One region of the Thioalkalivibrio sp. ALE22 genome, then DNA from elsewhere that is predicted to be linked to it. Evidence: predicted binding sites of a transcription regulator. Region 1 holds the regulator's gene; the other holds the start of a gene.
What was found. Region 1 encodes sigma-54, which starts transcription at its own class of promoters, with help from an activator protein. Its sites were predicted from a motif close to TGGCANGNTNCNTGCTT; they were not measured.
Positions count from the first base shown of each region.

Region 2: a site for sigma-54 is predicted at 1,784-1,800, ahead of flgB (flagellar basal body rod protein FlgB). Genes of this name have one in related genera too.

Region 1 is NZ_KB906501.1:79,763-83,134, forward strand. Features, by position in the region: gene lptA (lipopolysaccharide transport periplasmic protein LptA) at 1-151, shown strand, start outside; gene lptB (LPS export ABC transporter ATP-binding protein) at 148-918, shown strand; gene F793_RS0103695 (RNA polymerase factor sigma-54) at 1,008-2,489, shown strand; gene hpf (ribosome hibernation-promoting factor, HPF/YfiA family) at 2,506-2,844, shown strand; gene F793_RS0103705 (PTS sugar transporter subunit IIA) at 2,848-3,315, shown strand; gene hprK (HPr(Ser) kinase/phosphatase) at 3,367-3,372, shown strand, end outside.
Region 2 is NZ_KB906506.1:70,584-73,955, reverse strand. Features, by position in the region: gene flgE (flagellar hook protein FlgE) at 1-121, opposite strand, end outside; gene F793_RS0109105 (flagellar hook assembly protein FlgD) at 159-833, opposite strand; gene flgC (flagellar basal body rod protein FlgC) at 848-1,267, opposite strand; gene flgB (flagellar basal body rod protein FlgB) at 1,295-1,702, opposite strand; gene F793_RS0109090 (protein-glutamate O-methyltransferase CheR) at 1,921-2,736, opposite strand; gene F793_RS0109085 (chemotaxis protein CheV) at 2,942-3,372, opposite strand, start outside.

The DNA of each region.
Region 1 (3,372 bases):
CACCGACCAGGCCCATGTGATCACCGCCAGCGAAGAGGCGCGCGGCAAGCGCATCACCTACGACCTGACCACCGACGTGATCGAGGCCGAACGCGGCGAGGGCGACAGCGAACGCGTACGCATCACCATCCAGCCACGCGACGACGAATGAACGCACCCGCCACCAGCCCGGCGCCGGAACCCGCCGAGGCCCGTGATCGCCTGATCGGGCGCGAACTGACCAAGCGCTACGGCCAGCGCACCGTGCTCGACCAGGTGGATGTCGACCTCGCACCCGGTGAAGTGGTCGGCCTACTGGGTCCCAACGGCGCCGGCAAGACCACCTGCTTCTACAGCCTGGTCGGGCTGATCCGCCCTAACGCCGGGCGCATCACCCTGGGCGGGCACGACATCACCCGCGCGCCCATTCACGTGCGCGCCCGCGCCGGTCTCGGCTACCTGCCCCAGGAGGCCTCGATCTTTCGCCGCCTGAGCGTGTGGGACAACCTGCAGGCCGTGCTGGAGCTGCGCCCCGGCCTGGACCGCCACGAACGCCGGCGTATCGGCGACGCGCTGATCGAGGAGTTTCAGCTCGAGACCGTGCGCCACAGCCCCGGGATCGCGCTGTCCGGCGGCGAACGTCGGCGCGCCGAGATTGCGCGGGCCCTGGCCGGTGACCCGCAATTCATCTGCCTGGACGAGCCCTTTGCCGGGGTGGACCCGATCTCGGTGGGCGATATCCAGGATGTAATTCGCCACCTTGCAGCGCGCGGCATCGGGGTTCTGATCTCCGATCACAACGTGCGCGAAACCCTCGGGATCTGCCACAGGGCCTATATTCTGAGCGAGGGGCGCCTGCTGGCCGCCGGGACACCCGACGAGCTACTGGCCGACCCCCAGGTGCGCCGGGTCTATCTCGGCGAGAATTTCCGCCTGTGATGCCGGCACGCGCACAACCCGCGCCGGTGCACAAACCACGAGGCAGCATTTAAGATCGCTCTTATGGTCACCCGCGCCCCGCACAGCCAATGCTGAAACCCGGCCTGAATCTTCAGCTGGGTCAGACGCTCACCATGACCCCGCAACTGCAGCAGGCCATCCGCCTGTTGCAGCTGTCCACGCTCGAACTACAGGTGGAGATCCAGCAGGCGCTGGAGAGCAACCCGATGCTGGAGCAGGTGGAGGACGAGGACGAGATGGCCGCGACCGAGCGCCTGGACGCGGAGGGCGAGGTGGTGGAAGGCGACCGCATGGAGGCCACCACCACCAGCGATGACGTGATCCCCGAGGAGCTGACCACCGACAGCCGCTGGGACGACATCTACGAACCGCCGCCCGCCCCCAAGGGCGTGGACGACCGCGACCCGCTGGAGAATACCAGCGACGACGACGGCGAGGGCCTGCAGGACCACCTGTTGTGGCAGCTGCACCTGAGCCACCTGACCCCGCGCGACCAGCGCATCGGCGCGGCCCTGATTGACGCGATCAGCCCCGATGGCTATCTCGAAGGCGACCTCGAGACCCTGGCCGAGACCATCAGCCGCGGCGAGGACGAACCCGTCGGCGTCGACGAGGTCGAGGCGGTCCTGCACTGGATCCAGCAATGCGACCCGCTGGGCGTGGGCGCGCGCGACCTGCGCGAGTGCCTGGAGATCCAGCTACGCGAGCTGGCCCCGGATGCCCCCGCCCGCGAGGCCGCCCGGGCGATCCTGGAACACGGCATGGACAGCCTGGGCAAGCGCGATTACAAGGCCCTGCAGCGCCAGTCCGGGGTGCGCGACCCGGACGAACTGGCGCGCGCCCTGGACCTGATCCGCACCCTGAACCCGCGACCGGGCGCACAGATCAGCTCCGCCACCTCCGAGTACGTGGTGCCGGACGTCTACGTGCGCCACACCCCGGACGGCTGGCGCGTGGAGCTGAACCCGGAGATCGCGCCACGCATCCGTATCAACGACCTCTACGCCGGCATGGTGCGCCAGGTATCGGATGCGCGCGACAGTGCCTTCATGCGCGACCAGCTGCAGGAGGCGCGCTGGTTCCTGAAGAGCCTGCACAGCCGCAACGACACCCTGCTGCGCGTCGCTGAGGCGATCGTCCATCGCCAGCAGGGCTTCCTGGAACACGGCGAGGTCGCGATGCAGCCATTGATCCTGCGCGATATCGCCGAGATCCTGGAGATGCACGAATCGACCATCTCCCGGGTCACAACCCAGAAATACATGCACACCCCGCGCGGGGTCTTCGAGTTCAAGTATTTCTTTTCCAGCCACGTCGGCACCAACGACGGTGGCGAGTGTTCCGCCACCGCCATCCGTGCCATGATTCGCGAATTGATCGACGACGAACCCGCGAACAAGCCGCTCAGCGATGCCCGGCTCGCCCAGATCCTGGCGGACCGGGGCATCAATGTGGCGCGTCGCACCGTAGCCAAGTACCGCGAGGCGATGCACATCCCTTCATCCAGCGAACGCCGGCAGATGGCCTCGATGCCCACCGGCCACAAGTAACCAAGGAGTCCCGACCATGCAGATCAACCTGACCGGCCACCATGTGGACCTCACCGACGCCCTGCGCGACTACGTCAACGAGAAGTTCGCGAAGCTGGAGCGCCACTTCGACAAGGTCATCGACGTGCACGTCGTGCTGACCCACGAGAAGACCCAGAACCAGTTCAACAAGGCCGAGGCGAATCTCCAGGTCAGCGGCAATCACATCCACGCCGAGGCCTCCCACGAGGACATGTACGCCGCCATCGACGCGCTGATCGACAAGGTCGACCGCCAGCTGATCAAGCACAAGGAAAAGGTCAAGGATCATCACCGGGCCGAGGGCGCCCAGCGCAATCGCGAGCAGGCCTCCTGACCCATGTCCATTGCCGAGTTGATCACCGCCGAGCGCATCCGCCTGGAGCCGGAATGCTCCAGTCAGAAGCGGGCCCTGGAGGCCCTGTCGGAACTCCTCGCCGGCGGCGGTGATGCCGGCGGACCGGGCAGCACCGCGATCTTCGAGGCCCTGTCCGCGCGCGAAAAGCTGGGCTCCACCGGCCTGGGCCATGGGGTTGCGATCCCCCATGGCCGCCTGGCCGATCTCGAGGCTCCGCGCGTGGCCGTCCTGCGCCTGGAGAGCGGCGTCGACTTCGACGCCATGGACCACGAGCCGGTCGATATCCTGATCGCCCTGCTGGTCCCGGAGGCCGCCACCAGCGATCACCTCGACCTGCTGGCCCAGCTGGCGCGCGGGCTTTCGCAACCGGACACCATTGCCGCCCTGCGCCGGGCCAGCGATGCCGCCAGCCTGGAACAGGAACTCGTCCGCCGCTTCCGCGAGGGCTGATCCCGTGCGCCCCGCACCCTGCCACGCCACCGGTCCCCGCCGGCCCTGCTCATGAAC
Region 2 (3,372 bases), on a different contig from region 1:
CGCCGAACTCGGCACGGGAACGTTTAAACCCCGTGGTCCCCGAGTTGGACACATTGTTACCGGTGGTCTGCAGATCGGCCTGGGCCGCGTTCAGTCCGCTCAATCCGATATTGAAGGGCATGGGGTGTTTCCTCCGTCAGGGTTCTTGTTGCGGGGCGTCAGCCGCCAATCCGCCGTACATCCGAAAAGCTGATCTCGCCCAGGCCCTGCACGGTCAGTGCCAGCCCGGAGTCACTGCCCACCGCGACGCTTTCCACGCGGGCATCCAGAAAGGTATCCACGGCCTCCGACTGGGTCCCGGAGCGGGCCGTGGCCTTGAATTCGTAGACCCCCGGTGGCGCGAAGGTGCCGTCGTCGCGCATGCCGTCCCAGGTGAACTCCTGCAGGCCGCTGCCGGCAGCGCCCATATTCATGCGGCGAATGCGCTCGCCATTAGGGCTGTACACGTCGATCTGCAGCTCTTCGGTGGCGCGCTCCAGATCGACCGCGCCGTTCACCCGCCCGTCGGGCCCCAGCTCGCCAAACTCGACGGGCACCAGTACATCCTTGCCAACCAGCGAAGCCGCCTGCAGCGTCTGGTTCTGCCCCAGGGACTGCGCCAGCTTCTCGAAGGACTTGGACAGCTGCTCGATGCCGGTCACGGTGGAGAACTGCGCCATCTGGCCGAGGAAATCACCGTTATCCATCGGCTCCATCGGGTCCTGGTTCTCCAGCTGAGTGGTCATCAGCTTGAGGAAGTCGGACTGCCCGAGGCGGTCCATCTCGCCTTCCGGCTTCTTCTCCGGGCGCGACAGGCCGAGGCGATCAAGCAATTCAGGTGATATCTGTGTCATTTCGAACTCCTGGGCTAGCCCTGACCGATCTGCAGTGTGCGCTGGAGCAGCTGACGCGAGGTCTCCATCACCTCCACGTTCGCTTCGTAGTTGCGCGAGGCGGACATCATGTTGGCCATCTCCTCGACCACGCTGATCGCCGGGCGGAAGATGTAGCCCTCCTCGTTCGCCTGCGGGTGGTGTGGCTCGTAGTGGGCCTGTGGCGCGGCCTGCGACTCGGTCACGCCGGCCACCCGGACGGACGTCGCCGCACCATTGGGGTTGGCCTGATCCATCACGCTCTGAAACAGCACCTGCTTGGCGCGATACGCCTCGTCCGGGTTGGTGGCGACAGTGTTCGCGTTGGCCAGATTCGAGGCCACGGTATTCAGGCGCACCGACTGCGCCGACAGCGCCGAAGCCGAGGTATTGAACAGACTGAACATGTTGCTCACGACATCGATCTCCCGATCCGGTCGACGTTAGCGATCACCCCTAAGGGCCTCGCGGATGCCGGAGACCCGGCGATTGAGGAATTCCAGACTGCTCTGGTACTGGATCGCGTTCTCGGCAAAGGCGGCACGTTCCATCTGCGGATCCACCGTGTTGCCATCCAGAGACGCCTGCGACGGGACGCGATAAAGCGCCTCGGCCTGCCCGTTCATCGCCCCGGCATTGGGGTCGATATGCGCCGCCTGGCTACGCACCATGGGCAAGTGATTGCCGCTCCCCGTCGCGGACTCGAGCACCGCGCGAAAGTCGATGTCGCGCGCCTTGTAGTTCGGGGTGTCCGCATTGGCGATGTTGGACGCCAGCAGCTCCATACGCTGGGCGCGCACGTTGACCGCCTGCGGCAGGATACCCATCGCCTTGTCGAGAGAGAGACTCATCGTTTCCGTCCTGTCCGCCCGTGGCGGACCCTCGCTACCAGAACCGGGACGCAGCCATTGCGGCCCTTTGCGAGGAGACCGATGCAATCGCTATGCCAGCGACGGGAATCCGTCTCGGCTGGGGACGCCCTTAGCGGGAAACGTGGGAAGGGAGCAATTCGAGTCGCGGCCGCATTGCGCGGGCGTTTCGGACCTTGCGGCCCTGCGACCGAGGGGCGTCAGGATTTGAGCCGGAGGACCGAGCCGTAGTCGGTGCGAACCGTCTCGAAGGCCTTGGTGTACGGGCCGGCCGTCTCCGAAGCGCCAAGAAACAGATAGCCGCCCGGATTCATCTGCCGGGCAATACCGTCAAGAACCTGTCGCTTGGTCTCGCCGGAGAAATAGATCAGCACGTTGCGGCAGAACACCAGGTCGAACTTGCCCAGTGCCGCGTAGCTGTCGATCAGGTTGAGCTTCTGAAAACGACAGCGCCGCTGGACCTCGGGAACGACCTTGTGGCCGTCCGTCACGGTCTCGAAGAAGCGCGCGCGGCGGCTCTCGCTCAACCCGCGCACAATACTCAGGCCGTCGTAGACCGCCCGCCGGGCGTCATCCAGGATCTTCTCCGACAGGTCCGTCCCCAGGATGGATACCGGCACCTTGCGCGGGGGGCGGGATTCCTCCCACTCGGAGACGACCATGGAGATGCTGTAGGCCTCCTGGCCACTGGAACAGCCGGAAGACCAGACCTTGATGCTGCTTCCCTTCGCAGCCAGCTCCGGCAACAACACATGCCGGAGGATCTCGAACGGAAAGCCATCGCGAAACCACGAGGTTTCGTTGGTCGTCATCGCGTCGATCACACGGGTGCGCAGCCGCGGATTCGGGGCTTGCCGCATCGCGTGCAGGAGCTCCGGCACGCTCTTGAAGTCGAACTCGTCGAGCAGCCGGGACAGTCGGCTCGACACCAGATACTGACGGCTGTCACCCAGCACCAGGCCGCAGCAGTCCTGCAGGAAGCGGGAAAACTCCTCGTAATCGCGGGAATCGATCACCGGTTCATCCCCGAGCACAGTCCATGGTGATTAGCATCCTGATGACGAGTCCTTGACAGCGGCGCCCGCGCCACGAAACGCAGGGGGAATCCCCGGTAGCGGGTTTCAGTATACGGTGTCGCAGGCGGGACACGACACTGGGCCCTTGTCGGCCATGTGACGCCGCCCCGGCCTTGCCGGGCGGCAACCCCGTTCCCCCCGGCGGTCATTCGACCTGTTGATCCTCGCGCCCGGTCTGGTCGAGCACCGCGTTGGCCAGTTCGTCGGGGTTGAATTTCGAGAGAAACGCATCGGCCCCGGCGCGCTTGACCATGTCGGTATTGAACTCGCCGCTCAACGAGGAATGCAGCAGCACCTTCAGATCTTTCAGGGCGGGATTGTCCCGGATCCGCGCCGTCAGCGTATAGCCGTCCATGCGTGGCATCTCGATGTCCGAGATCACCAGCTCGATCTGGTCGCGAACCGGGCCCTCCCCGGCCTTCTGCTCCAGGAAGTCGAGCGCCTCCTGACCATCCTTGAAAACCTCGTATTCGAACCCGAGACCGCGAATCGCCCCCTCGATCTGCTTGCGCGCCACGACCGAGTCGTCAACGATCACGACCTTGCGCCCCCCCGCTGGCGTGGCGTCCGCTCGGA